DNA from 2 places in the Alteromonas sp. AMM-1 genome. Region 1 is predicted to be linked to the other one. Evidence: predicted binding sites of a transcription regulator. Region 1 holds the regulator's gene; the other holds the start of a gene.

Region 1 (4,216 bases):
TGCTGAATAAAACTTATGAGTTAAATCAACATGTACAAACCACTTATCAGCCTGCTAACTAGTGCTGCACTAGCTGTGTTAGCAACCACTGCTTATGCAGAACAATCGGACTTTAAAAAGCCGATAGAGCTAAAAGCTGAATCACAATTCTTAGACGGTAAAAATAAAAAGTCGGTGTTTATCGACAACGTACAAATTGTACAAGGCAGCCTGAATATTCTGGCCGACCGGGTAGAAGTAGAAGCCACTGAAGGCAAAGGTAAAGAAGTGTTTTCTGCCACGGGCAAGCCTGCTATTTACCGCCAAAAGCTGGATGATGGTCGCACAGTGGAAGCCAAGGCATTTGAAATTCGCTACGAAGTAGGTAGCCGCACGATCTCGCTAACCGGCAAAGCAGAACTACTGCAAAACAGCTCTGTGGTGAAAGGTGACTCTATTGTGTACAACATGGAAAAAGAGCAACTGATCGCCAAAGGCGATGGCAGTGGCACTGGCCGTGTTACCACGGTATTCAGCACCCAAACTATTGATGCATTAAAGCAGGAAAAGCAAGATAAGCAGGACAAAAAGCCCAAGAATCCCACACCTGATACCGATGCTAAGGAAGACCAGCGCTAATGGCAGTACTCACAGCGAAACACCTGGCAAAATCCTATAAATCCCGCCAGGTGGTACGGGACGTTAGTGTTGAAGTGTCAAGCGGCCAGATTGTAGGTTTACTCGGCCCTAATGGCGCAGGTAAAACCACTACGTTTTACATGATCGTTGGATTGGTGCCACTGGACAAAGGCGACATACGCATTGGCGACATGGATCTAACCCGCCAGCCCATGCATGAACGCGCGCGCCATGGCATTGGCTATTTGCCGCAGGAAGCGTCTATTTTTCGCAAACTCAGCGTATTCGACAACATCATGGCTATTCTGCAAACGCGTAAAGATTTAAGTGCAGATGAACGCCAGAATGAAGCCGATGCCCTGCTTGATGAATTTAATATCAACCATATACGCAATAGTACAGGCATGAGTTTATCGGGTGGTGAGCGCCGTCGGGTAGAGATTGCCCGGGCTCTGGCGGCCAATCCCAAATTTATTTTGCTGGACGAACCCTTTGCAGGTGTTGACCCAATTTCGGTTAATGATATAAAGAAGATCATTCAGCATTTGCGGGATAGGGATATCGGTATATTAATTACCGACCACAACGTGCGGGAAACCCTTGATGTGTGCGAGAAAGCATACATAGTGAGCCAGGGTGAACTGATAGCCCAGGGCACCGCAGAAGAGGTTTTAAGTAATCAAAAAGTGAAGGATGTATACCTTGGTGAGCAATTCAGGCTATAGTTAAGGTAAATATGAAAAAGCTTGATGCAATACCCCATCCAATAACAGGGCGTTAAGAAAAGAAGTAGATGAAACCATCTTTACAACTCAAATTTAGTCAACAACTTACCATGACGCCGCAGTTACAGCAGGCTATTAAGCTGCTGCAACTTTCTACGCTGGATTTACAGCAGGAAATTCAGGAAGCACTAGACGCTAATCCACTGCTGGAAATAGACGAAAGTAGCGATACCGACCACTTTGAAAGAAACAACCTGGATGCCGACAACGAGGCGCAACCCAGTACCAGCAGCGACAGTATGGATACCAACGAAGCGCTGGAGAAGAACGAATTACCCGATGAACTTCCCATCGACAGCACCTGGGACGAATACTACTCAGCAGGCTCGGCCCCTGCACCGGGCCCGTCATCTAACGACGACGAACAAATTTTTCAGGGTGAAACCACCGACAACATTCAGGACCATTTGCTTTGGCAGATGCGTTTAACCCCATTCAGCGATGTAGACCGGGCTATAGCTATCGCTATCATCGACTCAATTGACGAATCAGGATATTTAACGGTTAGCCTGGACGACATTCTTCAAAGCGTAAATTCTGAAGACGATGTGGATGAGCCCATAGAAATGGACGAAGTGGAATGCGTACTGAAACGCATTCAAATGTTCGACCCGATTGGTTCTGGTTCACGGACGCCACAGGAGTGCCTTCTGGTTCAGTTAAAGCAATTTGCCGAAGATACGCCCTGGCTGAACGAAGCAAAAATGCTGATCGACGAATACGCCGACTTACTTGGCAGTAAAGATTATCGAACCCTTATGCGTAAATCGCGTCTAAAAGAGGACGATTTGCGTGAAGCCATGCGTTTGTTGCAAACACTTAACCCCCGTCCTGGCAGTGCTCTTATTACCAAAGAGCCTGAATACGTGATCCCGGATGTGTCGGTGACCAAGCGCAATGGTCGATGGATGGTAGAACTCAATCCGGATAGTTTACCGAAACTGAGCGTTAACCAGCAGTACGCGGCCATGAGTCGCCAAGCGCGTAACAGCTCAGATTCACAGTTTATCCGTTCACATATGCAGGAAGCCAAATGGTTCATTAAGAGCCTGGAATCGCGTAACGAAACGCTGATGAAAGTGGCAAACTGTATTGTGCAACAGCAACTTGGCTTTTTTGAACACGGGCCGGAAATGATGAAGCCCATGGTACTGAATGACGTGGCAGAAATGGTAGATATGCACGAGTCCACCATTTCGCGCGTGACAACACAAAAGTACATGCACACACCGCGTGGTATTTTTGAGTTGAAGTACTTCTTCTCCAGCCATGTTGCCACTGAGTCTGGCGGCGAATGTTCGTCTACAGCAATTCGTGCGTTAATTAAGAAACTGGTTGCCGCAGAAAAGCCCAGTAAACCGCTCAGCGATAGCAAGATTGCTCAATTGTTGGCTGATCAAGGCATTATGGTTGCCCGGCGGACAATAGCAAAATACCGGGAATCGCTTTCGATTCCACCGTCTAACCAACGCAAGAGCCTCATTTAGGCTGAAATATAAGGAAGACGAACTATGCAAATTAATCTTTCAGGTCATCACGTTGAGATTACCGATTCTTTGCGTAATTATGTTGAGACAAAATTTACTAAACTGGAGCGACACTTCGATCACATATCCAATGTGCATGTGATCCTGAATGTTGAAAAACTGAGTCAAAAAGCGGAAGCTACAGTGCACTTAAGCGGTGCTGAAGTGTTTGCTTCGTCTGAAGATTCCGATATGTACGCGGCGATTGATAGCATGGTAGACAAACTGGATAGACAGGTTATCAAGCACAAGGAAAAGCTCAAAAAACATTAAGTCACCAACCTTATGAATATACAAGCGTTAGTGAGCCTGGACCGCACCGAGTGTGCGGTTCAGTGCAATAGCAAGAAACGAATTCTTGAAATTATCAGTGATATCGCCGCTCAGACGAGTCCCGAAATCGACAAGGAAACAGTGCTCAGTGCATTGATGGCCAGGGAGAAAGTAGGCAGTACTGGTATTGGCAATGGTATTGCACTGCCGCACGGCAGGCTGGCAGATTTATCCAAAGTGACCGCCGTGGTGGTGACGACTACGCCCGCTATTGACTTTGACGCCATTGACGATAAGCCCGTCGATATTTTCTTTGCGATATTAGTGCCGGAAAATCAAACTCAAGGCCACTTGCAGACTTTGGCAACTATCGCAGGTAAACTCAGTCAGAAAGATATTATCAAAGCCATTCGTGGAGCCGAAACCAAAGAAGAGGTTATTGCTGCTCTCTGTGATGGTTGAACAACCGGCTAACAAGGAACTGGGCTACACATGAAACTCATCATTATCAGCGGGCGCTCTGGCTCAGGTAAATCTGTTGCGTTACGCGCACTGGAAGACCTGGGTTATTACTGTGTTGACAACATTCCGGTAAATTTGCTGCCCACGCTTACTCACACTGTAGTAGATGAATACGATCAGGTTGCGGTAAGTATTGATGTGCGTAACCTGCCAAAAGACCCGGATGAATTGGTTGAAATTCTGGATTATTTGCCCTCGTCCTGGACAATGACCATCGTGTATATTGATGCCAGCGACGATATCCTGGTTAAGCGATTCAGCGAAACACGTCGTTTGCATCCACTGGCAAAGCTTAACAAATCACTGGCCGAATCCATCCAGGCAGAGCGCGAACTGCTCGCCCCGGTTACCGAACGCGCAGATTTGTATATCGACACCGACAATCTGTCAATCCACCAGCTGGCTGAACTGATCCGCGAACGGATCCTGGGCAAAAAGAGTTCCCGTTTAGTGTTGGTGTTTGAGTCTTTCGGCTTTAAACACGGCATCCCT
Region 2 (4,216 bases), on a different contig from region 1:
TGATGTAGCGTTATCCGTTAGCATGACAATGATGTCGACATTGGTTGCTGTGGTTATGCTGCCTGTCCTTACCTGGCTCTATTTGGGTCAGGACATTGATGTGCCTGCGGCATCAATGCTCACGATGTTGATTAAGGTAATACTGCTACCCATCGCCGCGGGTATGCTGCTCAATCATTTTTTCTCAGCCCGGTTGAGTGCGTTAACCCCTTGGTTTTCACGCTTCTCTGTTACGGCGATACTGCTGATCATTGCCATTGTGGTGGCATTAAACAATCACAACCTCAACAACCTGGTTTGGCCGGTTGTGATTGCTGTAATGCTACACAACCTGACCGGCATGGCCTGTGGGTACTGGGCTGCCCGCAAACTCAACTATGACACCGTTGTTGCCCGTACCGTTGCCATTGAAGTGGGTATGCAAAACTCAGGATTAAGCGTGGCATTGGCGTTAAAGTATTTTTCTGCTGCCAGCGCACTGCCTGGCGCGCTATTTAGTATTTGGCACAACCTGTCGGGCGCATTATTCGCCAGCTATTGGCAGAAAAAAGATAAACCGTAGGATAGCGAGAGCATGGCAATCTAATTTAGGCCACACCAGTCTGTATCATTATGAATTGTCGAGGTGTCAAAGTTCGTGCAGTGAACACGACCTCGACTGCACGTTGAAGAATGAAGTTTCGTTGAAACCTTTGGCACCAAAGCCCTCATCGTTTCGCATCGTGTTTAGTAGATTATTATAATCTCTCGATTACTTAAAAACGGAGAGCGGATCGAAAAGTCTATTAAACGCACCGCTACGAATGCAGACTTTAATATTTCAGTGGTCACTTTAAGGCTCATAAGTCAGGACAATGCTAACTGCGATGAGCACAATACAGACATAAAAAAGCCCCGCTATTGCGAGGCTTAATGATACTGCCGAAAGAAGTAAATCAAGCAGCTTTCTTTTTGCGTGAAAAACCGATGCCAGCTAAGCCAAGGCCGAAGAGAGCCAGCGTAGCTGGCGCTGAGGCTGGAACTGATCCACTAACTTCAGCATAGTTAACGGCCAGCTGATCCATCCAAAACCAGCTTTGTAAAGATGATTCAATAAAACGGATCTGATCAAAGTCACTTCCTGCTAGCGAAATATTAACCGTAGAGCCATTTCCAGCAATTCCAGCCGAGGATACAACTACATCATTCAAAAGTGCCTGTATAGTAAATGTGTAATTCGCCCCATGTGCATACCAATCAAACGACGCTTCCGAAACAACGTCGTCAAAAGTAAATGTGGCTGTCGTCTGTCCTTGATCAACATAACAGTTGTCATAGATACCAACACCGATGTAATTCGATCCACTGTAACTGAAAGAGCCAGGCAGGCAGGCGCCAGCCCCGTAGAGAAGGATCGAGTTATCAATATTCGAAGATACGGTCAATCCCTCACCGACAAACTGGGTATTCAATACTTCCCAGCTATAAGCAGCTTTTCCCGCTTCAAATCCGAATACCTGGTCTGCTCCCGTTAAAGAAGAACCGCCAACAGTAATAATGCCGGCATTAGCAGATCCTGCAAACAAAAGCGCCAGTGTGCACACAAATTTTTTCATCGGACTACCCTTTTAAACGACGTCTACAAATTTATATTGACCTTGAAAAGCAAATCACATACCAAAATTTAATCAATTGATTTAAAAACAAAATATCAATATGTTGACCCATCCGGTGTAACAAAGTGTAAAAAAAATTGACAATTTCCATGTGTTGACAATCCGGCAAACACCATTTGGCAAGGTAGTAAAGCAGAGCCACTACTACTTGCTTAAGATACTGAATCAAGGTAGTTTTTCGCAGGCTTTTTTGCCTTAACCTCCAGCCTGAACACAAATCATTCTCAATCAACAAATCATTTAAAATCAATACCTTAAACCAAAGAACTATATATTTTATCAAATCAAAAAGGTAGACTCCCGCATTACTTAAATTGGTGCTGCGTTTGTCAGCTAACTTTTAGATCCAGGCTGTTATGGGTTCACTCAATTTATCGCAAAAAACCTACCTGATTATCTTCACCACACTGCTGGTGTTACTCGTACAAAGTGTGTTGGTGCTTAACACCATGTCTGATATTAACGAGTCCACTGAAAATCAGAGCAAAGTTATTGTGCCGTTGACTGCCAGCGTCGCAACTCTGCAATTAGACATCGTTCAGGTGCAACAATGGTTGACTGACATAAGTGCAACCCGAGCACAAGACGGTCTGAACGACGGCTTTGAGAGCGCAGAAAAATTTGCCAATCAGGCCTTACAGCAAATGGATATCATCAGCAGACTGTTGCCGTCCCAGCAAGGGCGAATCAGCAGTATACGAGCGGCTTTTACAGTGTATTACGACACGGGCAAAAAGATGGCTCATGCTTATATAAATGGCGGTCCAGCTGCCGGTAATAAAATAATGGGGGAGTTTGACCAGGCCTCTGAGAGCCTTCAAAATCAGCTGCAACCGCTACTGCAAGCTGCTTCTGACCTGGCAACACAATCAGAACAAGAAGTGCAAGAGAATACCCGCTTTGGTACAAACGTCTCTATTGCCTTACTAGTTTTAGCCATCCTGATTACCGGGTTACTTACCTGGTTTGTAAAGAAATTAGTGTTAAAACCACTTGGTCACTTAGAGCATATGTTTGCATCACTTCTGGATGGCAAAGCAAACCTTACTTTTCGGTTTAACGTTCGTCATAAAGACGAGATTGGCAATATCAAGCATAGCTTCAACCTGTTTCTGGACAAAATATTTGGTTTAGCCGATGAACTGCGCAACAAATCAGAAAACGTCGTTGACGACCTTGGGCCTATGGAAGAACTATTTGCAGTCGTCGAGCAAAATGCGAACCGCCAGATTTCGCATACCGATTCGCTATCAGCCGCAATGAATGAATTATCGGCAACATCCCGTGATGTTACTGAAAACACAAGGGTTGCAGCCGAGCGCATTACCTTGGCTACGAGCCAAGTACAAGATGCTACTGCTCTGGCAGAAAAAAATAGAACACAAACGGAGCAAATTGCTTCTAGCATAAACACGTCAGCGCAAACCATTAACGAACTCAATAGCTACACCAAAGAGATCGTGGCAATGGTGGGGACTATTCGTAACATCGCTGACCAGACCAACTTGTTGGCGTTAAACGCGGCAATTGAAGCTGCCAGAGCCGGAGAACAAGGTCGAGGTTTTGCTGTGGTAGCCGATGAAGTAAGAGCCCTTGCCAGTAACACGCAAAAATCGACTACCGAAATAGACAACATCATCACAACGCTCCAAGCTACTACGCAAACAGCAGTGAATGAAATGACTCAGTGCCGGGATGACGTCAGTATCTGCGTGACCGACGCAGAGCAATGTCAGCAGGAATTAGTATCAGTGCAGCATATCATGGCTGAAATTAATGAAATGACTTTCTCCATTACCACCGCAATGAACCAACAGACGCAGGTAGTAGAAGAAAACTCACAGAGTCTGTCTGAACTTTCGGCCATGTCTTATGACTCTGAAAAAGGTGTCACCCAGGCTCGGAAACGAGTCACCTCTTTACACGACAGTGCCCATGAACTGAAAAGCTTGTCTTTCACCTTTAGCGGTCAGTGATCAAGAGCAAGTGTAACGGGATCTGTGATGTCGCTGTTAAGGATTATTTACCTATTTTTGTTGCCAGTATTGGGGTTGTTTACGACCACAAACTCGATTGCCTCTGACCAGGCGGCCAGCTGGGATTTTGGCATCAGCTATACTGCAGAGCTTATGCACAACGCCCGTGGCGGACTGGAGACAGGCTCAACCTATATGGATATCGCCGAACTCAATTTCACACGAAGCAGTGACAATGGTCAGTGGTATGGTTACCTTTTTTACACCAATAACAATTCATTCAGTGCAGATAAAGTGGGTGATACCCAGGTAGTCAGTAATATTGATTCAGAGCAAATGCTGCGTGTCATGGAACTGTGGTATGAAACCGAAATCTCCTTTGGCATCAATTTAAAAGCCGGTTTATATGACCTGAACAGTGAGTTTGACGCCATAGAACCAGCCGGGTTATTTCTCAACTCATCCCATGGTATCGGTCCCGATTATTCCCAAACCGGTGACATGGGGCCATCGATCTTTCCCTTTTCAGCCCTGGCCATTCGCATTGCCTCTGATCTCGGCGCTGGCTGGTCATTACAAGGCGCA

What was found. Region 1 encodes sigma-54, which starts transcription at its own class of promoters, with help from an activator protein. Its sites were predicted from a motif close to GTTGGCACGNNNNTNGNNT; they were not measured.
Region 2: ACLR2L_RS15350 (PEP-CTERM sorting domain-containing protein) is a predicted target of sigma-54. The motif match lies at 1,643-1,661, and genes of this name have one in related genera.

The regions. Positions count from the first base shown of each region.
Region 1 covers NZ_JBLBUE010000006.1:48,001-52,216, reverse strand. Annotated here, with positions in the region: gene lptC (LPS export ABC transporter periplasmic protein LptC) at 1-62, shown strand, start outside; gene lptA (lipopolysaccharide transport periplasmic protein LptA) at 31-618, shown strand; gene lptB (LPS export ABC transporter ATP-binding protein) at 618-1,343, shown strand; gene ACLR2L_RS02625 (RNA polymerase factor sigma-54) at 1,412-2,890, shown strand; gene hpf (ribosome hibernation promoting factor) at 2,915-3,202, shown strand; gene ptsN (PTS IIA-like nitrogen regulatory protein PtsN) at 3,215-3,664, shown strand; gene rapZ (RNase adapter RapZ) at 3,695-4,216, shown strand, end outside.
Region 2 covers NZ_JBLBUE010000122.1:346-4,561, reverse strand. Annotated here, with positions in the region: gene ACLR2L_RS15355 (bile acid:sodium symporter family protein) at 1-562, shown strand, start outside; gene ACLR2L_RS15350 (PEP-CTERM sorting domain-containing protein) at 936-1,595, opposite strand; gene ACLR2L_RS15345 (methyl-accepting chemotaxis protein) at 2,012-3,631, shown strand; gene ACLR2L_RS15340 (carbohydrate porin) at 3,659-4,216, shown strand, end outside.